One region of the Arthrobacter sp. FW305-BF8 genome, then DNA from elsewhere that is predicted to be linked to it. Evidence: riboswitches for the same ligand, from Rfam matches in the RefSeq annotation. Region 1 holds a riboswitch; each other region holds the start of a gene.
What was found. A riboswitch is a leader RNA that binds a small molecule or an ion and turns the genes downstream of it on or off. The one in region 1 is predicted to bind S-adenosylmethionine.
Positions count from the first base shown of each region.

Region 2: linked by a shared signal. The riboswitch ahead of LFT45_RS14330 (aminotransferase class V-fold PLP-dependent enzyme) and the one ahead of metX (homoserine O-acetyltransferase MetX) in region 1 are both predicted to bind S-adenosylmethionine.
Region 3: linked by a shared signal. The riboswitch ahead of LFT45_RS20980 (DUF1737 domain-containing protein) and the one ahead of metX (homoserine O-acetyltransferase MetX) in region 1 are both predicted to bind S-adenosylmethionine.

Region 1 covers NZ_CP084561.1:1,732,795-1,742,215, forward strand. Annotated here, with positions in the region: gene LFT45_RS07660 (CPBP family intramembrane glutamic endopeptidase) at 1-462, shown strand, start outside; gene LFT45_RS07665 (VOC family protein) at 558-1,196, opposite strand; SAM riboswitch class IV at 1,325-1,442, shown strand; gene LFT45_RS07670 (bifunctional o-acetylhomoserine/o-acetylserine sulfhydrylase) at 1,483-2,799, shown strand; SAM riboswitch class IV at 2,904-3,019, shown strand; gene metX (homoserine O-acetyltransferase MetX) at 3,032-4,249, shown strand; gene LFT45_RS07680 (MFS transporter) at 4,466-5,848, shown strand; gene LFT45_RS07685 (alcohol dehydrogenase catalytic domain-containing protein) at 5,946-7,088, shown strand; gene LFT45_RS07690 (LysR family transcriptional regulator) at 7,145-8,053, opposite strand; gene mmsB (3-hydroxyisobutyrate dehydrogenase) at 8,201-9,103, shown strand; gene LFT45_RS07700 (CoA-acylating methylmalonate-semialdehyde dehydrogenase) at 9,152-9,421, shown strand, end outside.
Region 2 covers NZ_CP084561.1:3,186,431-3,195,851, reverse strand. Annotated here, with positions in the region: gene LFT45_RS14365 (S1C family serine protease) at 1-378, shown strand, start outside; gene LFT45_RS23290 (hypothetical protein) at 480-614, opposite strand; gene LFT45_RS14360 (hypothetical protein) at 706-1,068, opposite strand; gene LFT45_RS14355 (MFS transporter) at 1,091-2,479, shown strand; gene LFT45_RS14350 (fluoride efflux transporter FluC) at 2,466-2,831, opposite strand; gene LFT45_RS14345 (fluoride efflux transporter FluC) at 2,828-3,298, opposite strand; gene LFT45_RS14340 (metal-dependent transcriptional regulator) at 3,305-4,018, opposite strand; gene LFT45_RS14335 (class I SAM-dependent methyltransferase) at 4,050-4,823, opposite strand; gene LFT45_RS14330 (aminotransferase class V-fold PLP-dependent enzyme) at 4,928-6,346, opposite strand; SAM riboswitch class IV at 6,381-6,494, opposite strand; gene hisN (histidinol-phosphatase) at 6,673-7,485, opposite strand; gene rsgA (ribosome small subunit-dependent GTPase A) at 7,552-8,667, opposite strand; gene aroA (3-phosphoshikimate 1-carboxyvinyltransferase) at 8,651-9,421, opposite strand, start outside.
Region 3 covers NZ_CP084561.1:4,614,515-4,623,935, reverse strand. Annotated here, with positions in the region: gene LFT45_RS21000 (AMP-binding protein) at 1-1,556, opposite strand, end outside; gene LFT45_RS20995 (YegP family protein) at 1,734-2,141, opposite strand; gene LFT45_RS20990 (O-succinylhomoserine sulfhydrylase) at 2,469-3,677, opposite strand; gene LFT45_RS20985 (rhodanese-like domain-containing protein) at 3,679-4,098, opposite strand; gene LFT45_RS20980 (DUF1737 domain-containing protein) at 4,095-4,403, opposite strand; SAM riboswitch class IV at 4,417-4,531, opposite strand; gene LFT45_RS20975 (NtaA/DmoA family FMN-dependent monooxygenase) at 4,696-5,991, shown strand; gene LFT45_RS20970 (aromatic amino acid ammonia-lyase) at 6,032-7,708, shown strand; gene LFT45_RS20965 (PLP-dependent cysteine synthase family protein) at 7,705-8,754, shown strand; gene LFT45_RS20960 (EAL domain-containing protein) at 8,756-9,421, opposite strand, start outside.

The DNA of each region.
Region 1 (9,421 bases):
GCCCGGCCGGGCAGGGACCTGCTGCAGGGGCTCGGGCTGGCCGCCCTGATCGGGATCCCGTCGCTGGGCCTCTACGCCGCGGGGCGTGCCCTGGGCATTACGACGGCGATCATCCCCAGCGGTCTGGACGCCTACTGGTGGACGGTGCCCGTGCTGATACTGTCCGCACTGCGCCACGCGGTCGTGGAGGAGGTCATTGTGGTGGGCTACCTGCTGGACCGGTTCGGCAAGTTCGGCTGGTCCGTGCCGCTGGCGATTTTTGTGTCCGCAATGCTCCGCGGCAGCTACCACCTGTACCAGGGGTTCGGACCATTCATTGGAAACGCCATCATGGGCGTGGTCTTCGCCTGGATCTACACCAGGACCCGGAGGGTGATGCCGCTCGTCATCGCGCACGCCTTGCTGGACATCGTCGCGTTCGTCGGGTTCAGCCTGTTCGGCAAAGCGGTTGGCCTGGGCTAGGAAGCGCCCGGCCCTTAAAAGTGATTCGGCCGCCATCGGCGGGTGACGTCATTGGCACCCGCTGATGGCGGCCGAAGTGAAGGGCGGAGAGTGCGTCAGATGGTGACGGCGCCCGCTGCGGTTTCGAACGTGACCGAGAGAATGCCCGGCGTTCCGTGCGGGGCGACCCAGTTCACGGCGACGTCCTCCAGCGGCCTTTCGACGGGCTCGCCGAGCCACTCGGTCACGCGCTCGGCAGAGCCCGCGATCGTGAGGCTGGACATCTTCACATTGCTGTCATAGGCGTTGGACGGGTGCAGCTCCGCATCGCCCTCCCACTTCAGCATGTAGGGGACCTGCGGGTCCGCGATTAGGCCCAGGATGCCGATCTGCTTCCAGACAAGCTCCCGGCCGTCGGGGAACTTGCGGTTGCCGTTGACCGCGGAGCGGCCCAGGCGTTCCTCGAATGGGGCGAGGTCGTCAACTTCGACGCACCAGCCCATCCAGCCGCCGCCCGCCGCGGACCGGGCCCGGACGGCCTGGCCGAACGGTGCCTTGTCCGACGCCGGGTGGTCCAGTACCTCAACAACCTCGAGGTACTTGTGGCCGGCCAGGGGAATGATCATGTTCCGGGTCCCAAACCGGGGGTGCACCCCGCCCTTTACGGCTTCGACGCCGAGGGCAGAGGAGATACGTTCGGTGGTGGCCGCCAGGCCATCGTGTTCACAGGCGTAAGAGACGTGATCCATGCGCATGACCTCATCTTGGCACTTTGTGAGGTGGCTCTCAGCTTAGGTGCACCTAACCTTGCGAAAAGTCCATACTTTGACGAAGTTCTTCACAAAGCTGTGCGCGTAACAGTCCCATTCCTACACTGATCGCAGGTCATGAGTGCCAGCGAAGAAAGCCCCGGCTCGCTGGCCGGCAACCCTCCAACCGCGGCGGGGTGCCCCGGGTGAAGACCTGGCTGCGCGGCGCCCGCCGTGCGGCAAGCGCGGGCCTGTGCCGGGACCAGCACACGCCCTTCAGCAGAGGAGCCTCATGTCCAACGCATGGTCATTCGAAACCCGCCAGATCCATGCCGGCCAGGCGCCGGACGGCACCACCGGCGCCCGGGCACTGCCGATCTACCAGACGACGTCGTTCGTCTTCCCCAGCGCCGAGAGTGCAGCGGACCGCTTTGCGCTGGCCGAGATCGCACCCATCTACACGCGGATCGGCAACCCTACCCAGGACGCCGTCGAACAGCGCATCGCCAGTCTGGAAGGAGGGCTTGCGGCACTGCTCCTGAGCTCGGGCCAGGCCGCCGAAACGTACGCCATCCTTAACATCGCCGAAGCCGGCGACCACGTTGTTGCCAGCCCCAGCCTCTATGGCGGTACCTACAACCTGCTGGCACACACGCTGAAGAAGTTCGGAGTCTCCGTCACCTTCGTGGCAGACCCGGACAACCTGGAGCAGTGGCGCGACGCCGTGCGGCCGAACACCAAGCTCTTCTTTGCCGAGGTGGTGTCGAACCCCCGGCAGGACGTGCTGGACATCGAAGGCGTTGCCCGGACAGCGCACGAGGCCGGCGTGCCGCTGATCGTGGACAACACCCTGTCCACGCCCTACCTCATCCGCCCGCTCGAGTGGGGTGCGGACATCGTGGTGCACTCGGCCACCAAATACCTCGGCGGGCACGGTGCCGCCATTGCCGGCGTCATCGTGGATTCAGGCAACTTCGACTTCGGCAAGGACCCGGAGCGTTTCCCCGGCTTCAATACACCGGACCCCACCTACAACGGGCTGGTCTACGCCCGGGACCTCGGCGCCGGCGGCGCCCTGGGAGCCAACCTGTCCTACATCCTCAAGGCCCGCGTCCAGCTGCTCCGCGACCTGGGCTCCGCGGTGTCCCCGTTCAATGCCTTCCTCATCGCGCAGGGCCTGGAAACCCTGAGCCTTCGGGTGGAGCGCCACGTGGCCAACGCAGCAGCCGTGGCCGGCTGGCTGGAAGCCCGGGAAGACGTGGAGTCCGTGGCCTACGCCGGGCTGCCGTCCAGCCCCTGGTACGAGCGCGGCCTGAAGTACGGGCCCAAGGGCACCGGCGCGGTGGTGGCCTTTACGCTGGCCGGCGGCGCCGAGGCCGGAAAGCGCTTCGTGGATGCCCTGGAACTGCACTCCCACGTGGCAAACATTGGCGACGTCCGCTCCCTCGTCATCCACCCGGCGTCGACCACCCACAGCCAGCTCACGCCGGAGCAGCAGGCCGTGGCGGGGGTTGCCCCCGGCCTGGTCCGGCTGTCGGTGGGCCTGGAGCACATCGATGACATCCTGGCCGACCTCGACGCCGGATTCCGCGCGGCAAAGGGCGCCTGACTTCCCGCGCTGCCGGTGTGGCTCCCGGCCGGTGAGGGGCCGGGAGTCACACAGCCGTCACATTCTTAGCGCAGATGTCCGCCTGTTTCGTAAACTGGGCAACAGGTCATGAGTGCCAGCGACAGCCCCGGCTTGCTGGCCGGCAACCCTCCTTCCGCGGTGGGGTGCCCCGGGTGAAGACCTGGCCTGCCGGACAGCTGCCGGCGGGCAAGCGCGTAGAAGAGGTTTACCTATGACGATTTCTGTCAGCACTGATGTACCCGCCGCCGTAGTACCGAACGGCAAGGCTCCGCAAGGCACGGCTGGGAGCAGCACTGTTCCGCATGGCACCGTCCCCACTAGCACTGTTCCGAATGGCACCGTCCCCAACGGCACTGTCCAATACGTCAACATCGGCAGCCTGGAACTCGAGGCCGGGGGATTCCTGCCGGACGTGACCCTGGCCTACGAAACCTGGGGAACGCTCAACGAGGACGGCTCCAACGCCATCCTCGTTCAGCATGCCCTCACCGGGGACACGCACGTGACCCGGGGCGGCGCGGGAACTGAAGAGGGCTGGTGGGAACAGCTCGCCGGGCCCGGTGCGCCGGCGGACACCGACAGGTTCTTCGTCATTTCCATTAACATCCTGGGTGGCTGTTACGGGTCCACCGGGCCGTCGTCGACAGCTCCGGACGGCAAGCCCTGGGGTTCACGCTTTCCGCTGGTGACGCTGAGGGATTCCACGGCGGCCGAGGCGCGGCTGGCTGACCGGCTCGGCATCAGCAGCTGGCATGCTGTGGTGGGCGGCTCCATGGGCGGGGCGCGCGCCCTCGAATGGGCAGTAACTTTCCCGGAACGGGTGCGGCGCTGCGGTGTCATCTCCGTCGGTGCCAGGAGCACGGCCGAACAGATCGCGTTCGCGCAGGCACAGACGCTTGCCATTCGGCAGGACCGCCACTTCAACGGCGGCGACTACTACGGCGGACCGGAACCCGCGGATGGCCTGGCGCTCGCTCGGCGGATTGCCCACATCACCTACCGGTCTGCCTACGAACTCGATTTCCGGTTCGGCAGGAACGCCCAGGCCGCTGAACAGCCGCTGCAGGCCGATGCCCTGGCGGGCCGCGGCCGTTACCAGGTGGAGAGCTACCTCGACCACCAGGGCAACAAACTGGTCCGGCGCTTCGACGCCAACAGCTACATCGCCCTGACGGAAGCGCTCATGAGCCACGACGTCACCCGCGGGCGGGGAACGCTCAAGGAGACCCTCGCCCGGACCACCGCCGACTTCTTCGTGGCCGCCGTGGAGTCGGACCGTCTGTACTTTCCCGCCCAGTCGCAGGAACTGGCCGAGTCCCTGCCTGGAACAGTGGATGTCCATATGATCGATTCCCCGATCGGCCACGACGGCTTCCTCACGGAGATCGGCCAGCTGAACGCCCAGCTCAGGGCGCACCTCCTCAACTGACCTCAGGCCCGCTCCACGCGGCCGGGGCCGGCCGTGCCGTGACAACGCCAACGCAGCTTGTGTGCATAAATGCAGATGGGCCCTGCACTATTTGGCGTTGAGCTTGCTTCATCGGCAGACCATACTCGTTGAATCCGGCGTTCGTGGTGTGCATCACACACCCGTCGCCATCGACCGGTCCCCGTGGCGTCGAGGAAGACGCCGAAGGAGTTTGCAATGAGTACGGAAAGCTCCGCCGCAAGGCGTGTAGAGGAAACCGACGTCAAGGCCTCAGGCCTCAAGAAAGTTGTCACGGCATCCATGGCCGGCACCGTCGTGGAGTGGTATGAGTTCTTCCTCTACGCTTCGGCTGCCACCCTGGTCTTCGGCAAGACCTTCTTCCCCAACGCCGGCACCGAGCTGGACGGCATCATCGCCGCCTTCCTCACGTACGCCGTCGGATTCGTTGCCCGCCCGATCGGCGGCATCGTCTTCGGCCACTTCGGCGACAAGTTCGGCCGCAAGCAGCTGCTGCAGCTGAGCATCATCCTGGTGGGCGTCTCCACCTTCCTGATGGGCTGCCTGCCGACGTTCCAGCAGATCGGTTACTGGGCGCCCGCACTCCTGGTGTTCCTGCGGTTCGCGCAGGGCTTCGCCGTCGGCGGCGAATGGGGCGGCGCGGTTCTCCTCGTCGCCGAGCACAGCCCCAGCAAGTCCCGCGGCTTCTGGGCCAGCTGGCCGCAGTCGGCCGTACCCATGGGCAACCTGCTCGCCACGGCGGTGCTGTTCATCCTGTCCTCGACGCTGACCCAGGAAGCCTTCCTTGGCTGGGGCTGGCGCGTAGCGTTCTGGCTCTCCGCGGTGATCGTCCTGATCGGCTACTACATCCGCACCAAGGTCAATGACGCCCCGATCTTCCTCGAAGCCCGCAAAGAGGTCGAGGCCGGGCACAAGGGCTACGGCGTTGCCGAGGTCTTCAAGCGCTACCCGCGTGGCGTCTTCACCGCCATGGGCCTGCGCTTTGCGGAAAACATCCTCTACTACCTCGTGGTGACGTTCTCCATCACCTACCTCAAGACCGTGGTCCAGGCCGACACGACGCGGATCCTGCTGCTGCTGCTGGTGGCCCACGCCGTGCACTTCGTTGCCGTTCCGCTGGTGGGCAAGCTGTCGGACCGCTTCGGCCGCAAGCCCGTCTACATGGCCGGCGCAATCCTGGGCGCCACCTGGGGCTTCTTCGCCTTCCCGATGATGGAAACCGGGAACGACATGATTATCCTGGCGTCCATCATGATCGGCCTGCTGTTCCACGCGCTCATGTACGCCGGCCAGCCGGCGATCATGGCCGAAATGTTCCCCACCCGGATGCGTTACTCCGGCGTCTCCCTGGGCTACCAGGTGACCTCCATCGTCGCCGGTTCGCTGGCCCCGATCATCGCCGCATCGCTCCTTTCCACCTACAAGTCCTCCGTTCCGGTGGCCATCTACCTGCTCATCGCCTGCGCCATCACCGCCGTCGCTGTGTTCTTCCTGAAGGAGACCCGTGGCGTCTCGCTCCACGACGTGGACGCGGCCGACGCCCAGGGCACTGCCGACCTGCTCGCGGCGAGCAAGAAGTAGACCGGCTTCAGCCCCAAGCTACGAGCATTCAGCAGCTGCCCGGACCGCCATGCGCGCGGGCCGGGCAGTTGCCGGTTCACCGACACCAAGGATTTCCATGAAAGCAGCAGTCCTCTACTCGACCGTCGCCAAGGCCGACACTGCACCGCCGAAGCCCAGCTACGCGGACGCCCGGCCCCTGGTGGTGCAGGAGCTGGAGCGGCCGGAACCGCGCGCCGGTGAGCTGGGCGTTGCCATCACCTACTCAAGCCTGTGCCATTCGGATCTTTCCGTGGTGGACGGTTCGCGGGTCCGGCCCCTTCCCATGGCGCTGGGCCACGAGGCGGTGGGGCGCGTCGTGTCCGTCGGCGCCGGTGTGTCCGACGTGTCGGTTGGAGACCACGTGGTGCTGGTTTTCGTGCCGAGCTGCGGGGACTGCCGCGCGTGCCGCGCCGGCCGTCCTGCGCTCTGCCACCGGGCGGCGGAGGTCAACGGCTCCGGCGACCTGCTGCACGGCGAGGCCCTGCTGCGGACGCCGTCGGGGGAGCGGATCAACCACCACCTGGGGGTTTCGGCTTTCGCCGACTATGCCGTGGTGGCCCGGGAATCGGTGGTGGTGATTGACGACGACGTCCCGGACACCGTTGCGGCGATGTTCGGTTGCGCTGTGCTCACCGGAATGGGAGCGGTGCTGAACACCGCCGCTGTCACGGCCGGCCAGTCGGTGGCCGTCTTTGGGCTCGGGGCGGTAGGCCTATCCGCTGTCATGGCCGCCTCCCTCGCCGGGGCCGGCAGCGTGATCGCCATCGATCCCAATCCGGGCAAGCACCAGCTCGCCCTCGACTGCGGCGCCACCGTGGTGGGGACGCCCGACGACGCGGCCAGTCTTATCAGGGACGCCGCGGCCGCCGGCGACGGCGTCGACGTCGCCATCGAAGCGGTTGGCTCGGCCGGTGTGATTGCCGCCTGCCTCGGCCACGTGACGCGGGGCGGCGCCGTGGTTTCGGTCGGACTTCCCCACCCGTCAGCCGAGCTGACCGTGCCGGCGTTGCAGTTCGCGGGAGCCGGCAAACGGCTCCTCGGGTCCTACATGGGCGACGCCGTTCCCGCGCGGGACATCCCGCTGTACCTGGGCTACTGGCGCGAGGGCAGGCTGCCGGTGGAGCTGCTGCACACCGACACCAGGCCGCTCACCGAGATCAACGAGGGGCTGGATGCGCTGGCATCAGGGCAGGTGGTACGGCGCCTGTTCCAGGCCTGAACGGAGGCACACCCGAACCGGGCGCAGGCCTGACGCCAGGGGTGCCGGCGCCCGCGTCAGCCCGCCAGCACTCCTGCCCGTGCCTTCACTTCCTCCTTGAGTGACGCAACGACCGCCTGCACCGCGGCCGAGCGGAGGGATTCCGGCCGTGCCACCGCCCAGATGGGGAGCTGGCGCTCGAAGTCATCGGCGAGCACCGGAACGAAGCCCGGCTGCCCCGCCACCATGAAGTTCGGCAGCAGCCCGATGCCTGCGCCCTGCCGCACTGCCTCCATCTGGGCGAACACACTCGTGGCCTGGAAGCTCGAAGAGGGCATGGGCAGCTGTGAGGACCAGCGGTGCCCCAGCTCCGCCACCTGGAGCGCAGACTCAACGTAAGAGACAAAGCCGTGCTGCCCGACGTCGTCGAGCGTTTCCGGCAGACCGTGCTCCGCGGCGTAGCCGGGGCTGGCGTAGAGGCGCAGGTAGTAGTTGCTCAGGAAGATGGTCTGGGCGTTGCTGACGTCGGTCCGGCCCACCACGATCTCCAGGTCCACGCCGGATCTGTTCTGGCTGACCTTCCGCGTGGCGCTCAGCATCTCGATGTTCAGCTGCGGGTTCTGCTGCTGCAGCCGCACCAGCGCGGGCGTGACCAACACCGCTCCTACGCCGTCCGTCGTCGCCACACGCACCAGCCCTGACAGGGCGCTTTGGTCCTGGCTGATCAGGCCGGAGAGCGATCCGAGGGTGCTCTCGATGGCCTCCGCCGCCTCCACTGCCGACGCGCCGAGCTGGGTCAGTTCCCAGCCGTGGGGGCTGCGTTCGAGAGTTCGCCCGCCCAGCTGCCTGTCCAGGGCGAGGATCCGGCGGGAGATCGTGGTGTGGGTGGTGCCCAGCGTTTCCGCCACCGCGTTGAACCTGCCCAGGCGCGCCACTGTCAGCAGGATCAGCAGGTCGTCCGGGCTGGGAAGCCGCCTCTGGTCCACGGCAAGCCTTTCATCAGTGTTCAGCGGTGTGCATCGGTGCACATACCGTCTGTAATTTTTCCCCTTGATTGCACTCTAGCAGGGTGTGATGGTGGACACAGACCTTCCGGCCCGCACGGCCGGATCCGAAGCAAAGGAGCTTGCAAAATGGCAGTAATCGGTTGGATCGGCCTCGGAAACATGGGCGGTTTCATGTCCGCCAACCTGGCAAAGGCCGGGCACGATGTCCGCGGCTTCGACCTCAACCCCGCGGCGCTCGCCGCGGCCGAGGAAGCCGGCGTGAAGCCGGCCGGCAGCATTGCCGAGGCCGTAGCCGGCGCCGACGTGGTGTTCACCATGCTGCCCAAGGGTGAGCACGCCCGCGCGGTCTACCTGGGCGAGGACGGCGTCCTCGGCCATGCTGACACCCGCACGCTGCTGGTGGACTCCTCCACCATCGATATCGCGTCGGCCCAGGAACTGCACGACGCCGCTGCTGCCGCCGGCTTCCGCTTTGTGGACGCCCCGGTGTCCGGCGGCATGAGCGGGGCCAAGGCAGGGACGCTGACCTTCATGGTGGGCGGCGAGGAGGGTGCCGTCGCAGACGCCACCGGCTACATCCGCCCGATGGCAGCCAACATCATCCCCACCGGCGGCGCCACCACCGGGCAAGCGGCCAAAATCTGCAACAACCTGATGCTCTTCATCAACCTGGCGTCCACCGCCGAAGGTGCCGTCCTGGCTGACAGGCTGGGCCTGGACAAGCAGGTCTTCTGGGACATCGCGTCCGTTTCCTCGGGCGACTCCTGGGCGCTGCGGACCTGGTACCCGGTGCCCGGGGTGGTCCCCACCGCCGCCTCCAACAACGACTTTGCGCCCACCTTCACCACTGAACTGGCGAACAAGGACATCGGCCTTGCCATCAGCGCCGCCGAGGACACCGGCACACCGCTCGAGATCGGCAAGCACGTCCAGCAGCTGTTCCAGCAGCTCATCGACGCCGGCGAAGCGGGCAAGGACTGCTCCATGATCATCAAGCTCGCCGACGGCTCGCTGGACTCCGCCAAGTAGCACTGCCGCCACATCTTCCCGCATTCTGAAACACGAAAGAGACGTCCCTTGGAAACCATTCCGCATTTCATCAACGGCAACCGCGTCAGCGACGCCGAACGCTTCGGTCCCGTCTTCAACCCCGCCACCGGCGAGCAGGAGAAGCAGGTCCCCCTCGCCTCGGCGGCGCGGACCGAGGAGGCCATCGCGGCCGCCCGTGCCGCGCTGCCGGCGTGGCGGGCCACCAGCCTGGCCAAGCGCACCAACATCTTCTTCCGGGTCCGCGAGATCCTGAACCAGCGCAAGCCCGAGCTCGCAGCGATTCTCACCAGCGAGCAC
Region 2 (9,421 bases), 1.5 Mb from region 1:
CTGGGGCTGGCTGTTCCCATCAACAGGACATCGCGCCGGATCATTTCCGCGCTCCTGTCGGACGGCCGGGTCCGGCGCGCCTATCTCGGGGTGGTCAGCACCCCGATCCGCCTGGGCGCCAGCGAAGTGGTCCGCACAGGGCAGCGGGACGGGCTGCGCGTCGTGGAGGTGCTCTCCGGTTCCCCGGCGGAGCAGGCAGGTCTAAAGACCGGCGATGTGCTGCTGCGGGTAGGCTCCCGCGCCGTCAGCAATGCCGAGAGCCTTCAGAAACTCCTCTTCGCCGAGGCCATCGGCGTCCCGATGAACATAGCCGTGCTTCGTGACGGCCACTTAACCGACGTCGCGGCCGTCCCCGGCGAGATGGCGGACTGGGGATAGGCGGGCCGCGGATACACAGCCTGGGCACTGACTCAGGAGCCGGACACTAAACGGGGTGGCCAGGGAATTCTGGCCACCCCTGTCCGGCGGTGGTTGGGCAATCAGCGTTTCTTCAGATGCGCTACGGGGTCCACTGCTCCCTCATGCGGGGCCTTGGCCTTCTTGTCTGCGCGTTTCTGCTTGATGGTCTTGCCTGCTTTTTTCTGCTGTTGCTGGTGCGGCGATTTGTCCGGCATGGCGTGCTCCCTCGTCCGAGGGGCAGGAGGGTGCCCCTCCCTACGTAAATTACGCCTGTTTCAGCCCGAATGTAACTGCCCGGATCACCCGTCAACCCGTGACGTCGGCGATTCCCACAAACCTGGTGCCCACGCCGTCGAACTCGCTCCGTACGTATCCGGACGTGGGCGGGGGGACCTCGGACGGGCGGTGATGGTCGCACACGACGTACGTGAACTCCGGCCACCACTTCTTTGGCCGTGCCGCCTCCTCGTAACCGCAGACCGCGCAGACGAGGTGCACCCACACCGGCCGCTTCCCTGTCCGGTTGGCGCGGGACTGGACGAGCCACGCAGGCGGATTGTCCAGCAGTTCGCCCAGCTGGGCTTCGGTCAGAAGCTTGGGAATGCCGTGGCGCTGCGCCATTTCCAGTGGTACATCCAGGGCAATTGCCGCATCACGTCTGCTGATCATCCAGTCCACGATACGGTAAGTCATGAGCGATGCCAGCCAGACCACCGCGCCCACGCGCCTGCAGCGGCAGGTGCTGGCTGTCGCGATCGTGGCGTCTTTCATGGCGATCCTCGACAGCTTCGTGGTCAGCCTGGCGCTGCCCGCCATCGGCAGGGAACTCGGCGGCGGCCTCCGCGTCCAGCAGTGGGTAGTGGATGCCTACCTCCTGACGCTCGGGGCGCTCATTCTGGCGGCCGGCTCGCTCTCGGACCATTTCGGACGGGCGCGTGTCCTGCAGTGGGGGCTGGGCGGGTTTGCCCTCACCTCGGTCCTCTGCGGGGCAGCATGGACCGGTGAAATGCTGGTGGTCAGCCGCGGTCTTCAGGGAGTGGCCGGAGCACTCTTGGTGCCCAGTTCGCTCGCCCTGATCGTCAGCCACTTCGACAGCGGCGCCCAGGGGGCGGCCATCGGCAAATGGTCGGCGTGGACCAGCGCCGCCGCCATCGTGGCCCCCTTGATCGGCGGCGTATCAGTGGACCTGCTCTCGTGGCGGGTCATCTTCTTCGTCAACGTCCTGCCGGCGGCGGTCATCTGGCCCGTGCTGGCCAGGCTGCGCAAGGCCGACGCCGTCCCGGGCCCGGCCGGCAGCATCGATGTTGCCGGGGCGCTCCTGGCCGTCATCGCGCTTGGCGGACCAGTGTACGCGCTGATCGAGCAGGGGACTGCGGGCTGGGGCAGTCCGCAGGTCTGGCTGCCGCTGGCGGCGGGCCTCGCGGCCACGGTGCTGTTCCTCATCCATGAATCCCGGACGGCCGCGCCGCTCCTGCCCCTGGGCATGTTCACGGTCCGGAACTTCGGCTGGGGCAACATCGCCACCGCCGCGATCTACGGCGGCTTTTCCCTCGGGTTCTTTGTGCTGGGTATCTATATCCAGCAGGTCGGCGGCATGAAGGCGACCACCGCCGGCCTGGCACTGCTGCCCTCGACGGTGATCCTGATGCTGCTGGCATCGTTCTTTGGCGGCCTGGCCGGCAAGTACGGGCCGCGGTGGTTCATGACCGCCGGTCCGGTGCTGTGTGCGGCCGGATTCCTGCTGACGCTGTCCGTTGGCGGCCCCCTGAATTACTGGACCCAGGTCCTGCCCGGGCAGGTGGTCTTTGGCCTCGGCCTATCCATGACGGTGGCACCCCTGACGGCGGCCATCCTGGGATCAGTCCTTGAGAAGCAGGCCGGGGTGGGGTCAGCGGTCAACAATGCTGTTTCGAGGATCGCAGGCCTGGTCTGCATCGCCTTTGCGGGCTTCATCGTCGGTCCCGATCTGACGACGCCGGGCCTGCACCGCGCGCTGCTGGCCACCGCGGCGCTGCTGTTGCTGGGTGCCGCCTGCTCCGCCGTCGGAATCCGCAACCCGGTGCCCGCTAGCCGCCGTTGACCGCGATTCCCGCCGCGGCAGCAGCCAGCCCAAGCACCAAGTTGGCGAGGATGTTGGCGGCGGCGGCGAGGTAGCGCCGTTCGCTGGCCAGCCGCACCGTCGCAGTGGTCCAGGAACTGAACGTGGTCAGGCCGCCGGCGAACCCGGTGGCCAGGGCAGAGTGCCATTCGGGGCCGAACACCGCTGCGGCGCCCACGGACAGCCCGATCACGAACGAGCCGGCCACGTTGACCAGCAGGGTAGCCCAGGGCCAGTGCCGCCGCGGCGACGGGAAGCCGGCCAGCCAGCCATCCACGGCGAACCGGAGAAGGGCTCCGGCGATACCGAAAAGACCCACGAGGAGCGCCGTCACTGTCCAGCACCACGAGGAGCGCCGCGGAAGGCGCGGGGCGCGCCGAGTACCCTGCCCGTCCGCCATCCGGCGGCAGCCGCCGCCAGCCCCAGCAGGACGGAGAGTCCGAGGTAGATAAGGCCCGGGCCGGGCAGCCCGCTGCGGGTCAGCTGGTCAGTGGAAAATACGACGGCGGAGAAGGTGGTGAAGGAGCCCAGCACGCCCGGCCCGATTGCCGCACGGAGCCAGAACGCGGTCTGCGGCCGCGTGATCCAGATGGTGGTGAGGGCTGCCAGCACGAAGCTGCCGACGAGGTTAATGCCCAGCGTGGCCCACGGCAGCTCTCCCGCCTGGTCGGGGAACAGCAGGCCCAGCCCGTACCGGAGTTCGGTGCCGAGCAGGCCGCCGGCGGCCACGGCCGTCCAGACCCGCCACCCGTAGCCCGTCGTGGGGCCGGCGCCGGTGCTGCCGGCCAGGGGAGACCGCACCAGTGCCTACAGGCCGGCCATGCGGCAGCCGGGATGTGCGGAGTCGCTGTGGATCCAGAGCGCGGAGGCCACTTCGTCGGCGAGGTCGACGTCGCGGCTGGTCCCGGGGGAGCCGATGCGGACAACCAGCGCGCCGCCGAAGGGCTTGCGGCCGCGCACCTCGACATCGGCGTCGAGGTTGATCTTTTCGGCGGCAAGGTAGCGCAGCAGCTCCGGGTTCTCGTCGCTGATCCGGGTGATCCTGCCGGTGTGGCCGTCGTCGAGCTCGATCATCCGGTGGGCGGACGGCATCCGGACGGAACCGTCGGCCGAGGGGATGGGATCGCCGTGGGGGTCCCTGGACGGGTTGCCCAGCCGGGCTGCCAGCCTCTCAATGAACGTGTCCGAGACCGCATGTTCCAGCTGTTCGGCCTCGTCGTGGACTTCGTCCCAGCTGTACCCGAGGTCCGTGACCAGGTACGTCTCAATGAGCCGGTGCCGCCGGACCATGGAGAGGGCAAGCCGGACTCCCTGGGGCGTGAGCGTAATGGCGCTGTACGGCTTGTGCAGGACCAGGCCCTGGTCCTTGAGCTTGCGAACCATCTCGGAGACCGAGGAATTGGCCACGCCGAGGCGCTGTGCAAGCTGGGTGGACGTGATGGGCTTGTCCTGCCATTCCGTGAAGGAATAGATGACCTTAACGTAGTCCTCGATTGAGGAGGAGGGCGTACTGGTCTTCACAGCTTCAAGCCTACCTGCTGCCACCGGGGCGTTACGCCCTGACAGCCCGCCAGGTCTGGGTGAGGTAGGGGAGCTGCAGCAGTTCGCCCTCGGCATGCCCGAGGTGTTCGTGCAGGTACCAGGTCAGGTTGCCGGTCACCTTGGCGCGGGTGGCGTCGTTGGCCGCGAGGTAATAGCTGCGGGACTTGGCCAGTTCGAGGATGTCGTCCGGGGTGACCGGATCCTCCCACTGCGTCAGGTGGCTTTCCAGGGACGTGAATTCGGGGCCGATTTTGGGGCGGAAGTCGGGTTTGTGGACGTCGCCCGCGTGCATGATGCGGGACAGCCGGTGTACCCAAGGAACGGATGTGTCCAGCTGGTTCCAGATGAGGCCCAGCACCCCGTGCGGCTTGAGGATCCGGGAAATCTCGGTGCTGGCCAGCAGCGGGTCGCACCAGTGCCATGCCTGGGCAACGCTGACGACGTCGAACGCCGCCTCGGGCAGTCCGGTTGCCTCGGCGGTCCCTTCCAGAGCCTGCACCGCGGGGTAGGCACTGTTTCCAAAGACACGGCTGAGCTGCTCCAGCATGTCCACGGAAGGATCCACCGCGCTGACGCTCAGCCCGCGTTCCACCAGCAGTGCCGTGAATTTGCCGGTTCCGGCGCCGATGTCTGCGGCCGTGCGGGCCCCCGCCGGAATGAGCCAGTCCGCGGAATCAGCAGGGTAGCCGGGACGGACGCGGTGGTAGTGCTCGCCGCCGTCCTGGAAGCTCTGCCCAAGCTCCTGCCGCCGCCCGTGATGAAGTTTGGGACCGCCCCGTGCCACGCGCAGTCTCCTTAGCCCGACGTCGAAAATTACCTTTCGAATTTACCGCACGGGGACCGCTGCCGTAGCAGTCCGGGGTGGCGCGCCTATGTCCGGGGCGGGGGCTAGTCCTGCGCGCAGGGTGCGGCGCCCGCGGTGCCGGGGGTGTTGGGTGCCCACTCCGGGTAGGTGCGGGTGTCGTTCGCCGGGACCCAGCGTCCGGCGTCCACCACGTAGTCCCAGCCGAGGCCGGAGCGGCGGAGTTCCTCGATGCCGGCGAGCAGTCGCTGGGCGTCCTCGAGCCGTGAGCCCACGCCGAAGCTGGCGCGCAGGGATCCGGACGGCAGGCCGAGGCGCTTCAGCAGCGGGTGCGCGCAGAAGCGGCCATCGCGCAGGCCCACGCCGTGTTCGGCCGACAGGTAGGCGGCCACCAGGCCGGCGTCGTAGCCCTCCACGGAGAAGTTGACCACACCGATGGCGTCGTCCGGGTCGCTGTCGGCGAAGATCTGGTGGACGGTGACACCGTCGATCTTGCCCAGCCCCTCGATGAGGAAGGACCGGATGGCCGCCTCATGGGCGTGCCACCCCTGCGGATCCAGGGCAGCGATGACCTGGGTTGCCCGGGCCAGGGTGGCTGCGCCGAGCACGTTGGGTGAGCCGCCCTCGTGGCGGGCGGGGCCGGTGGCCCAGCTGACGCCGTCGAGCCTGGCCTCGCTCACGGCGCCGCCGCCGGCGAGGTGGGGAGTGCCGGCGTCGAGCCAGTCGGGGCGGCCGATCAGGACGCCGGCCCCGAAGGGGGCGTAGAGCTTGTGGCCGGAGAAGGCGAGGTAGTCGACGTCGTCCGCGGCGATGTTGACGCGGCGGTGCGGCGCGAGCTGCGCGGCGTCCACCACGATCCGGGCGCCGTATTCATGGGCAAGGCCAGCGAGGCGTCGGATGGGAAGGATTTCGCCGGTGACGTTGGAGGCGCCGGTCACGGCGAGGAGGCTGACATCGCCGTGCTCCAGTTCGGCGCGCAGGCTGCCGATGGTGGCTTCCAGCGTCTCCGAGGCCACGACGCTGCGGTGCGGCACGCCCTGCCATGGCAGCAGGTTGGCGTGGTGCTCGATGTCCAGGTACAGCACCTCGCCGGTGTGGTGGTGGTCCTGCACGGGAAGGCAGCCGGCCAGCAGGTTGAGGGAGTCGGTGGTGTTCCGGGTGAAGATGACGGCATCATCGGCGCGGCCGCCCACAAACTCCCGCACGATGTCCCGCGCGTTCTCGTACACGGACGTGCTGATCTGCGAGGCGTAGCCTGCACCGCGGTGGACGCTCGCGTAATACGGCAGGATCTCGTTGAGGTATGCAGAAACCACCGACAGCGCAGGGGCGGAAGCGCCGTAGTCGAGGTTGGCGTAGCGGACATGTCCGCCCTGGATCAGCGGAGCCTGGATTTCTGCGCCGGTGACGGCTGCCAGGGGGCGGCCTGCGGCGGCGAACCGGCCGTCCAGCAGGGCCGCGTCCGCGGCGGAAGATACGGTGGAAGAAATGGTTGCAGTCGTCATGGGACCTCACTGAGAAAGGACCCCGTGTGACGGGGATCCGCGCTTGCCGGGTCCGTTCCGGATCGGCCTGGTCGTCACCCGGGGCACCCCACCGCGAATGGAGGGTTGCCGGCCAGCAAACCGGGGTTTAGCGCTGGCACTCGTGACCTGTTACGAGACTAGGACATCCGGACGGGCGATGAAAAAGCCGGTCCGGAATGTTAAGCGGATTATTACGTAGCCCGGATATCGGGCCTGTGGCCGAATAAACGACGGCGGCCGCCCACGGAAGGGGGCGGCCGCCGTCGTAATATTCAGCACAAGAGGCGCAGGGCGGCAGGACAAAACTAGAGCAAATCGTCCAGCTGCGGGTTCAGGCGCTTCAGGACTTCCGAGTGCAGGATCGAGTTGGTCGCCAGCGCATTGCCGCCGAACGGGCCGTCCGTGCCTTCGAGGGACGTGAAACGGCCGCCTGCCTCGGTCACAATCGGCACCAGCGCCGCCATGTCGTACAGGTTCAGCTCAGGTTCGCAGGCGATGTCCACGGCCCCTTCGGCCACCATGCAGTAGGACCAGAAATCGCCAAAGGCCCGGGTGCGCCAAACTTCCTCAGTGAGCTGGAGGAACTCATCGAGGTTTCCGCGGTCTTTCCAGCCGCCGAGGCTGGAGTAGGACAGTGACGCGTCGGCAAGGCTGGACACATTGGATACCTTGAGCCTCGTGGCGGCCGCGAGGGAACGGCCGGAGTAGGCGCCGGCGCCCTTGGCCGCCCACCAGCGCTTGCCCAGCGCAGGGGCGCTGACCACGCCGACGACCGGTTCGCCTTCATCGACGAGGGCGATCAGCGTGGCCCACACCGGCACGCCGCGGACAAAGTTCTTGGTGCCGTCGATGGGGTCGATGATCCAGCGGCGGGAACCGTGGCCGGAACTTCCGAACTCCTCACCGAGGACGGCGTCACGGGGACGGGAACGGGACAGCTGGCCGCGGATGGACTCCTCGGCGGCCTTGTCCGCATCGGTGACCGGCGTCAGATCTGGCTTCGTCTCGATCTTGAGGTCCAGCGCTTTGAACCGGCTCATGGTCTGGTCGTCCACGGAATCGGCCAGCACATGGGCCAGACGCAGGTCATCGTTGTACGTTGAAGCGGGTTGGGTCATGGTTCCAAACTACCCTCAAAGGCCCGGCGGGGCGGGGAGGCAGCCGCCGGGCTGCGCCGCGGGAGGCTAGCCGACGCTGCCGAGTTCCTTGGTTTCCTGAGCCTCCATGCGCGGGTCGGTGCCCAGCAGGCGGCGCAGGGACGCGAGCCTGGCTGCTCCGGTTGGGCCGGCATGCCCGGCCGCTACCCATGCATCGACGCCGCAGTTGACGGCGGTGGCGTCATGCTTGCAGCCGCGTTCGCAGGCCTCGGTGCCCGGCTCAAGGTCGGGGAAGGAGTGCAGGATGCGGTCCGGGTCGACGTGGGCCAGCCCGAAGGAGCGGATGCCCGGCGTGTCGATGATCCAGCTCCCCGCCGGGGCGTCAGCGAGCTTGAGGGCAAGGGCCGACGACGACGTGTGCCGTCCGCGGCCCGTCACGGCGTTGACGCCGCCGGTGGCACGTTCGGCGCCTGTCAGGGCGTTGACCATGGTGGATTTTCCGACGCCGGAATGGCCCAGCATCACGGTCACCTTGCCGTCCAGGTGGGCGCGGAGCTCGGACACGGCGACAACGTCGAGCCGGGCGGAGAGGCCGTCGTCGGACCGGGCGTCGATGCCGCCGGCCTCGGAATCGGCGGTGCGGCTGATAATGACCGGAAAGTCGAGGTGGCGATAGTTGTCCAGCAGCCCGGTGGGGTCCTTGACGTCCGCCTTGGTGACCAGCAGCAGCGGTTCGATCCCGGCGTCGTAGGCTGCCACCAGGGCGCGGTCAATGAACCCGGTGCGGGGTTCCGGGTTGGCAGCAGCGACTACCACCACCAGCTGGTCCGCGTTGGCCACAACAGCCCGCTCCACGGGATCGGTGTCATCGGCGCTGCGGCGCAGCAGGGTTTTGCGGTCCTGGATTTTCACGAGCCGGGCAAGCGTGTCCGGCTCGCCGGACACATCGCCAACGAGGGACACGAAGTCTCCGGCCACCACGGGGGAGCGGCGGAGTTCCCGGGCGCGGGCGGCGATGACCGTCCGCTCGTTGCCCGAGTCCTCGCCGACGACAGCTGTGTACCGCCCCCGGTCAACGGTGATGATCCGTCCGGTCACGGCGTCCTCGTGGCTGGGGCGGTCCTTCGTTCGGGGCCGGGAACCTTTTTTGTTCGGCCGGATCCGGACGTCGGATTCGTCCCAGGAATCAGTGCTGCGTGCCACCGGGGGTCCCTGCGGTGTTGGCGCCTGCCGTCGCTGCGCCTGCCGTGTCTGCGCCTGCGCTGTTGCCGCCTGCGCCACCACGCTGTCCGAGCATCTCCGCCCAGAGCTTGGGGAAGTCCGGCATGGTTTTGGACGTTGTGGCGATGTCCTGCACTTCCACACCCCTGACCGCCAGCCCGAGGATGGCCCCCGCGGTGGCCATCCGGTGGTCGGCGTAGCTGTGCACGACGCCGGCGCGGAGCTCCGCGGGCCGGATGATGAGTCCGTCCTCTGTTTCCTCGGCGTCGCCGCCGAGGCGGTTGATCTCGGTGACGAGCGCGGCGAGCCGGTCCGTCTCGTGTCCGCGGAGGTGGGCGATGCCGCTCAGCCGGGAGGGTCCGGAGGCCAGTGCACACAGTGCGGCGACGGTGGGTGCGAGCTCGCTGGTTTCGGCGAAGTCGGCCCCCTTGATTTCGCTGCCGCCGGTGACCGTCAGGGTGCCGGCCTGCAGGGTCACCGTTGCCCCCATGTCGGTGAGGATGCTGCGCCACATGTCGCCCACCTGTGTGGTGTGCTCCGGCCAGTCCGGAATCCGTACAGTGCCGCCCGTCGCCAGGGCAGCGGCCAGGAACGGGCCGGCGTTGGACAGGTCCTGCTCGATGCGCTGGTCGAACGCACGGACGGGGCCGGGGCTGACTATCCAGTGGTTCGGCGTGGAGTCATCCACCACCACGCCCGCGCCGCGCAGCACGGCAATGGTCATGTTGATATGGTC
Region 3 (9,421 bases), 2.0 Mb from region 1:
AGGCGGACGGACGTGGCGACATAGGACAGCGAGTCGCCGCCGAGCGAGACGAACGTGTCGCCGTCGCCGATGTCCGTGCGCTCCAGGGTGTCCCGGAAGATCCGCCGCACACTGTCTGTTCCGGAGCCGTCCGTTCCTGGGCCGTCCGGCCCGGCCCCGGACGGCGGTAAATCAGAGGGCGCTGGTGTTGAGAGCGCCAGGACCGCCGGGTAGTCCACTTTTCCGGTTGCCAGACGCGGGAGATGCTCGACGGCGTGCAGCTCGAGGGCCGTACGGGGCAGCCCGATGCCCTGGGCGAGGACCTTGGACAGCAGCCGGGTGTCGTGGCTGCCCTCGACGGCGACCACAAGTCCCTGGTCGGTGCCGGCGCTCGCGGACTGTACCCCGAGGTCGGCCAGGATGCGCTCCACCTGGCCGAGATCGACCCGGAGGCCAACGATCTTGACGAACCGGCTGCGCCGCCCCACCACTTCGTAGACGCCGGCGGGGTGCCTCCGGGCCAGATCGCCGGTGCGGAGTTCGTGGACCGTGCGGCCGGTGCCGAGATCCTCCGGTGTCTCCGCGTAGCCGAGCATAACGTTGGGTCCGGTGTAGACGAGCTCGCCGTGCTCGAGGCCGGGAACCGGCTCAATGCGGAAGGCACCGCCGGGAACCGGGATGCCGATGGCGCCTGGGTGCTCGGCGGCCAGCGCGGGCGGAAGGTAGGCCATCCGCGCGGTCGCTTCGGTCTGGCCGTACATGACGAACAGTTCCCACCCCTTCCGGCGGCCGAGCTCGGCATAGCCCTGCACGCGCTCGGGGGCGAGCCGGCCTCCGGCCTGCGTGACATACCGCAGGCCGGGCAAGGTCATCTCGGCAAAGCCCACCCGCTCCAGCAGCTCGAAGGTGTACGGCACCGCCGCGAACGACGTTGCCCCGCCGGTTCGGAAAAGCTCCCAGAAGCACGGGTCAACAACGGAAAGGTTTGTGAGCACCAGGCCCGCACCGCGAAGCAGGTGGCTGTTGATTACGGACAGCCCGTAGCAGTAGGACATCGGCAGGGTGGTCGCGGCGCGGTCTGCCGGGCCGATGCTCAGGTACTCGGCAATCGACTCGGCATTGGCCTGCAGATTGGCGGCGGACAGGCGCACCAGCTTCGGCGAACCCGTGGAACCGGACGTGCTGAGCAGCAGCGCGAGGTCCGGATGGAGTTCGTGCCTGGTTCCGGGCCTGCGCTCCTCAAACACGGTCTCTCCGCCAGCTGAGCGCAGCACGACGTCGGGGTCATAGGCGGCCACCAGGGACTCGAGTGCCGCCGGCTTGTCCTCCGGCAGCAGGATCAGCGGGTGGCCGCCGACCAGGGCGGCGAGATACGCCACCAGCGAGTCGACGTCGTTCGCTGCGGCCAGCGCCACGAGGCGCCGCTGCGTTCCCAGCCGGAGGGCGAGGGCATCAACCCTGCGGGCCAGGTCCCGGTAGGTGAGAGTGGAATTGTCGGTAAGAACGGCGGGCCTGTCCCCGTAACCCGCCAGATCGGCGGCGAAGGGCACCCGCGCGAAATCAAGCTGCGTGGTCACCGGAAGAGGATATGAGTTAAGGCTTACCTAAGTAAACCGATCAGCTGCCTGTTACGTCGTGCGATACTCGAGCCGTGACGGCGTCGTACGAGTTCAGGGCGGCCTTATGGCTCTATCCGGGAGAGTCTGCATGGCACTTCATTACGTCCGCCAGTTACTGAGGAGCAGTTGCGGCGGTCAGGCCGCCCCGGTCCACCGGGCCGGCTCGGCAGCTGCCGCCGGCCTGCACAGCGGCGAACCGGGAGCCTCCGAGGACGTACGCTTCTTGCCGAATCCCTGCCTGCGGTGGTCGGACCGTGCCGGGAGAACCTGGGTAGGCGCAGGCGAAGGCGCTGGGGCCGATACGGCCGGCTGAACCGGAGCGGACTCTGTCACCGGGGCAGACTTGGTCGCCGGAGCTGCCGCGGCCGAGAGGTCCGTGATGAGCCCCGTCCCGGCGCATTCGCGTACGTCGGCGATGCCGGCCGCGGCCGCGCGCTTGTCCTGGAAGGGTGCGGAGATAGCCAGTACCGATCCATCGGGGGCCTTCAGCCGGAACCGGAACTGGGACTCTGCGTCAACAAAAACTTCGAATACTCCGGCCATGGCGGTCCTTCCGGTCAGGGAGGCTGCACGCAGCGTCTTCGCGGCCGCGGCCCCGAACGCATCACTGCGTCTGTCCTTGGGTGGGGTGCTGAACCGACAGGGATTGATCGGTTCATCGGTGTTATTAGAGTCTGCCCAGTGCACACGGAGCCTAACAAGACCATCTGTGTAAACCCTGGGTAAACCCTGCTGGTCCACCCACTAAACCGTGCCGCACCCGCGTTCTCAAGGACGCCGGAAATGAAGGGACGTGCAGCGCAACCGAGGTTCACAGCCGGCCATGGGAAGTAAGAAACAGTCGGCCCGGAAGAGCAGGGTTTAAAGAGGTCAGATCTGCTTGAGAGCCTGCTCCAGGTCCGCGACAAGGTCATCCGCGTCCTCCAGGCCGACGGACAGCCGCACCACTCCATCGCTGAGCCCGATCGCGGCACGTCCTTCCGGTCCCATGGCCCGGTGCGTCGTGGTGGCGGGGTGGGTGATCAGCGACTTGGCGTCGCCCAAGTTGTTGGAGATGTCGATGATCTTCAGGGCGTCCAGCAGCGCGAAGGCGGCCTCCTTGCCCGACTGGCCGGCCGTCGTCGCAAGCTCCAGCGTGAGGACGGTGCCGCCGGCCTTCATCTGCTTGGCCGCCAGTTCGTACTGCGGGTGCGACTTGAGCAGCGGGTACTTCACCCAATTGACGGCGGGCTGGGCCTCGAGCCATTCGGCCAGGCGCAGCGCCGTGGCGGACGAGTGGTTCACGCGCAGCGCCATGGTCTCCAGGCCCTTGGTGAGGACCCAGGCGTTGAATGAGGAGAGGGCCGGGCCGGTGTGGCGCATGAGCTGCTTGACCGGGCCGTCGATGAATTCCTTGGTGCCCAGGATGGCTCCGCCCATCACCCGGCCCTGGCCGTCGATGTGCTTCGTGCCGGAGTAGACCACCACGTCCGCGCCGAGGTCTCCGCAACGCTGCAGCAGCGGGGTGGCGAAGACGTTGTCCGCCACAACCTTGGCGCCGGCGGCGTGGGCGAGTTCGCTGACGGCCGCGATGTCCACGATTTCCTGCATGGGATTGGACGGGGATTCGAAGAAGACGGCTGTGGTGGGCACCGACAGGGCAGCCCGCCACTGCTCGAGGTCCGGACCGTCCACGAAGACCGTCTCCACGCCCCAGCGCGGCAGGATTTCGTTGAGGATCACGAAGCAGGAGCCGAACAGGGACCGGCTGGCGACCACGCGGTCCCCGGCCCCGAGCAGGGCGCCCAAGGCGGTGAACACGGCGGACATTCCGGACGCCGTCGCAAAGCACGCCTCGGTGCCTTCGAGCAGGCGGAGCCGTTCCTGGAAGGTGGCCACGGACGGGTTGCCGTAGCGCGAGTAGACGAAGCGTTCGTCCTCGCCGGTGAAGGCGCGCTCCGCGGCTGCGGCGGACTCGTAGACGAACCCGGAGTTGAGGAAAACGGGTTCGGTGGTCTCTTGGAAATTGGTGCGGTCAAGCCCGCCGCGCACGGCCTGGGTGTCGGGGCTCCAGCCGGCGGCGTCGTGATTAAAGGTCAATTTAGTTCTTTCCCAGGTTCGTCGGCAGGCCGCGGTTCTTCCAGCCGTTCACGGTGCGCTCACCGTAGCGGTCAGGTTCGCCCTCGAAGCCTTCGAGCACGTTGTAGGAGGTGAAACCCGCCTGGGTGGCAGCGATTGCCGCGCCGATGGAGCGCTGGCCGGAGCGGCACAGGAAAAGCAGCTCCACGCTCTTGTCCTCCGGCGCCTGCTGCTTCAGCTGTTCGACGAAGTCGGAGTTGGGAATGCCGCCGGGAAAAGTCCATTGGATAAACAGGGGATCGTTGCGCTGGCTGTTCGCGGATACAGTTTCCGGGACGCCGATGTGCGCCCATTCACCCTCGGTGCGCACATCCACCAGGATGGCGCCCTCTTCGAGCTTGGCCCAGGCGTCCTGCGGGGTGAGGTCTCCGGCGTAGCTCATGCGTGGCCCTCGTAGGCTTCTTCGGCGAAGTCCTCGTCAGAGTCCAGCCGGTCAACGGCGGTGGCGACGGCGGCATCTGCACTGGCGATGGCGGCTGGCAGGACGAGGGCCTGGGCCACGATGACGCCGGTGCCGTTGAAGGTGGCGGCAGGGCTGCCGTGCAGCACGTAGCCCTCGGCCAGGGCAGCCGAGATGCGCTCACAGAACGCACGGTCGTCCGGTCCCGTGATCAGGCGGTAGGACAGCTTCTCCTCGGGTTTATCCTGCTGGGATGGCAGTGTTGCAACGGCGGGGGCGTCTGACACGACGGATCTCCTTTTCTCACGCTTGCAGCTCGAAGTGGTCGATATGCCGAGTATTCACCTGAGGCACCCCGCCGGAGAAGGAGGGTTGCCGACCGGCCAGTCAGGGCTTAATACCGGTACTCATTACTCCCCAAAAACGTAACACTGACGACGGCGGGGCGCACCGCCGCCGCCGTCATCTTCCGTAACGCATCAAACCGCAACGGGAGGATAATGACGGGAGATGAACCGCCGTAACGCCGGATGAAACCAGGCCGCAGTGAATGATTCGACTCCGAATACAGTGACTCCCATGCTGCACTTTGGATGGTTTGTGGGCCATGGCTTCGGGGTCCAGGGCTGGGGGACGCCCGGCTACGGAATCGGCTACGACTGGAGGAAGCCCGCCCCCTACCAGCATGCAGTCCGCGAGTTTGAGCGGGCGGGGCTGGACCTGTTCATCATCGAGGACTCCCTCACCGTTCCGGACACTTACGGCGGCAGTGCGGAGGTCTCGCTGGCTCAGGCGTCTTTCGCGCCGAAGCACGATCCGCTGGCCCTGGTGCCGTATCTGCTCTCCGCCACGGAACACCTCGGCATTGTGCCCACCATCAGCGCCTCCTTCTATCCGCCGTTCACCGCCGCCCGGCTGCTGGCCACGCTGCAGCACTTCTCCAACGGGCAGCTGGGCTGGAACGTGGTGACCTCCGGCAGCGACCTTGCCGCGCAGAACTACGGACTGGACCAGCAGATCGAGCATGACCTCCGCTACGAGAAGGCCGAGGAGTTCGTGGACGTCGTGCGCAAGCTCTGGCGCAGCTGGGAACCGGATGCCATCCGGGAGGACACCCGGGCAGGAATCTTTGCGGACCACACCAAGGTCCGGCCGATCCACCACGAGGGGGAGTTCTTCAAGGTTCGGGGACCGCTAAACACGGCCCCGCTGCCGGAGGAGCCGGTGCTCGTTCAGGCCGGGGCATCCCCGCGGGGCAAGGCCTTCGCCGGTGCGAACGCCGACGTTGCGATCGCCCTGGCCCGCGGCGCCGACGGCATGAAGGCGTACCGGGACTCCATCCGCGCCGAGGCAGCCGCGGCCGGCCGTAATCCTGACGACGTCAAGGTGCTGTTCGTCCTCAAACCCACCGTGACTGGCTCCAAGGCTGAAGCGGAGGAGCTGCGGGCCGCGCGCCGGGAGCTCACGCAGCGGGACATCGACAGTCAGCTCAACTCGATCTCCTACCTGTCCGTTATCGACTTCAAGCAGTTCGACCTCGACGCGCCCCTCCCCGAGCTCAGCACCAACAGCAACCAGGGCACCCTGGAGCACTTCTCCAAGGCCGCGCCCCCGGGTTCCACGCTGCGGCAGATCCTGCAGGCACGGAGCGGCGGCGCCGGCGACAGCATCATCGGCACCGCCGAGGAAATCGCCGACCACCTCGAGGAAACCGGGGCTGCAGTCGGCGGCGACGGGTTCCTCTTCTCCGGCTTCGTGGATCCGGCCACCGTTCACGGCGTGCTGGACAGGCTGGCGCCGGTGCTTCGCCGTCGGGGTCTGTTGCGGACAAGCTACGGCGATGGCGGCTTCCGCCGGAACCTGCTGGACTTCTAACGCCATGGCCGGGGCTGGTGCAGTGGTAGGGCCGGGTTCTATGGATGGGCGCGGCGGACTGGTGTCCGGCGTCCGGCTCGGCACCTTCCTGATCGGAACGGCACACATCCGTGCCGACGACGTGGCTGCCGCGGCGGCCGATCCCGCAGTGGAGGTGGTCCTCAGCGCCGACGCCCTCGATCTCGTGGGCCTGTCCCGCGAGGTGGTGCAGGCGGCCATCGATTCCGGGCACCGGGTCTACGGCCTGAACACCCTGCTCGGCTCCGGCCGGGATACCGCCGTGGAGCAGGAATCCATTCTCGACTTTCAGCTGCAGGTGGTGCGCTACCACCACAGCGGCGTCGGCGCGCTGCTGGACCGGGATCAAGTCCGGGCCCTGATCCTGGCCAGGCTCATCGGATTCACGCGGGGCGGCTCGGGGGTGCGCCCGGAAACTGCGCGCTTTTATTCCGATCTGCTCAACAGGGGCGTGGTGCCGGCCGTTCCGCGCGACGGGTCCGTCGGCTCGTCCGACCTCACCCAGCTGGCGGCGGTTGCCGCCGTCGCCATCGGCGAGGGGCAGGCGCTAGCTCCCGACGGCGGCCTGCTGGACGGCGCGGCGGCGCTCGCCGCTGCCGGGCTGGACCCGCTGGTCCTTGCGCCGGGCGAGGCCCTGGCACTGGTCAGCGCCAACTCGTACTCGATCGGTGCCGGCGTGCTGGAACTCCGCCGCATCCGGTGGCTCGCCGATTTGGCGGACACCGCGCTGGCGCTCTCGCTTGAGGCCACCGCAAGGTACGACGGCGGCGGGAACCTCAGCCCCTTTTCGCCGGCCGTGCAGTCGGCCAAGGCGGTTGACGGCCAGCGCGTCTCGGCGGCCAATGTCCGGCGCCTGGTGCGCGGCGGCTGGCTGGAGGACCCGCGGCGGCAGGTGTCGGTCCAGGACGCCCTGTCCTTCCGCGCGGCGCCGCAAACGCACGGTGCGTTCCGGGCCCAGGTGGCCGCCTTGGCCGTGGCGCTCGAAGTGGAGCTGAACGGCCGGGGCGACAACCCGCTGACGGATGTGGCTTCGGGCCGGATGGTGTCCGGTGGAAACTTTCAGCCCATGCAGCTCGCCCTGGCGTTCGAGGCGCTGCGGCTGGGACTCGCCCATGTCGGAATCAGCAGCGAGCGGCGGATCGCCAAGCTCTATCCGCCGCAGCGCCTGATCCGGCAGCTCAACCTCGATGCGGCCCGGGCCGGCACGCCACTCGCGTCCGAGGACCTGCCGGGACTGCTCTGGTACTCGGCCGCCGGCCTGCTGGCGGAGCTGAAATTCCTTGCGGCACCTGCCACGCTCGGAGCCCCTACCCTGTCCGCGGACGTGGAAGACCACTCCACGCTGGCCCCGCTGGCACTCCAGCAGCTGCAGCGCTCTGTGGAGGCTGCCGCCAAACTCCTCACCATCGAGGCGTTGACGGCTTCCTACCTGTTGGCGGAGGCGCAGGGCACCGACCTGCGGGAGACGGAAATCCGGGAGCTCGGGGCAGGAACCGGCGCCGTCGTGGCGCGGCTGTCGGAACTGCTGGCCGGTCAACTGCCGGCGGCGGTACTGGTTGACAGTGCGCGTACGGCGCTGGGGGATTTGCTGGCCGGACTGCCGGAACTTGGGACACCGGATCCGGACGCTCCGGACGACGCGGGCCCCGGTGCCGGTGTTCCGGATGGCCGCCCGGGCGATGGGGGAGGAGAATCATGACCACCGTGACGGGAAGCGGCCACCAGCCGAGGCATGTGGCGCCGATCGTGGATTCGGGCGCAGACGCCGACGTTGTGCTGGCCCGGGTGGGGAACACCCCGCTGGTGCCGCTGAACGTGCTGAGCCGCGGGCTGGGGAGCACCGTGTTCGTCAAGCTTGAATCGGAGAACCCCGGCGGTTCCATCAAGGACCGGACAGCTCTGAGCATGGTCCGGGCGGCCGAGCGGAGCGGCGAGCTGCAGCCCGGCGGCACCATCGTGGAGAGCACCTCCGGAAACACGGGAATCGGGCTCGCCCTGATCGGGGCGCTGACGGGACATCCGGTGGTGGTGGTCACCGGTGATTCCATCTCCTCCGAAAAGCTGGACGCCCTCAACAGGTACGAGGCGCGGGTGGTGTTTACGGACTGGAGCGCGCCCTCGGACTCGCCGGACAATGCGCGGGCGGTCGCGGCCCGGATCACGGCCGAAATTCCCGGCGCATGGCGTCCGCTGCAGTTCGACAACCCGGCCAACCCGCGGGCGCACTACGAGGGGACGGCGCCGGAAATCTGGGAGCAGACGGCCGGCCGGGTTACGCACTTCGTCGCCGGTGTGGGCACCGGCGGCACCATCACCGGGAACGGACGGTACCTCAAGGAGAAGTCCGGCGGGCACGTGGAGGTGATCGGCGCCGACCCCTACGGTTCGGTATACAGCGGCGGGCATCCGGGCCCGATTCTGGTGGACGGTGTGGGCAACTCCTGGCCCAAGCCCGACTGGCCGAAGGTCTTCGACCGCGGCCTGCTGGACCGGTTCCTGCGAATTCCGAATGACGAGGTGTACACCACGCTGCACCGCCTGCTCAACGACGAAGGCCTGTCCCTCGGGCCGTCGTCGGGACTGACGGTGGCGGCAGCAGTCCGGGTGGCCAGGGCGGCACCGCACGGGTCAGTGGTGGTGGCCATCGCCCCGGACACCGGCAGCAACTACCAGAGCAAGGCCTTCAACCCGGTGTGGCTGGCGGACAACCACATCCGCCTGGCCGCCGACCTGGCGGAGGACTAGCTCAGGAGGCAGGGCCGCTGGCGGCCGTCTCGCTCTCCGAACGGATCCAGGCATTCCAGTCCAGCGGGTGGACGGAGGGCCGGCCCAGCAGGTAGCCCTGCGCAGCCGTCATGCCAAGTTCGGTCACGGCCTCAAGTTCCTCGGGAGTCTCGACGCCCTGGGCGCCGATGACGGCGTCAACGTGGCGGGCGAGTTCACCCATGGCGGCGGCCCTCAGGCGCTGGCCCGGGGAGTCCTCGATGCCGGCGATGAAGGTCCGGTCCAGCTTGATGATGTCCGGGTGCAGTTCAATGACCTGGTCCATCGACGTGAAGCCGACCTCTGCGCCGTTCACTGCGATCCGCAGCCCAAGGCGCCGCAGGGGAGCGATGGCGGCCGTCAGCGGCGCGTACTGCTGCGGAAGAACAGGGCCATTAAGGTCGATGACGATCCGGTCCATGGCCAGCTGGGAATGTTCAAGCAACCCCGGGATCCTTGGGTCCGCGCATGTTGCCGGTGTCAGGTTCAGTGCGATGAACATGTGATCCGGCACGGCCTGCGCCGCAGCAAGGGCCCGGTGCAGTGCCGCAAATTCAAGGTCGGTGCCCAGCCCCACGGATTGGGCCTCGTTGAACCAGTGGTCCGCGCTGGCACCATCGTCGGTGACGAACCGGGTCAGGGCCTCGAC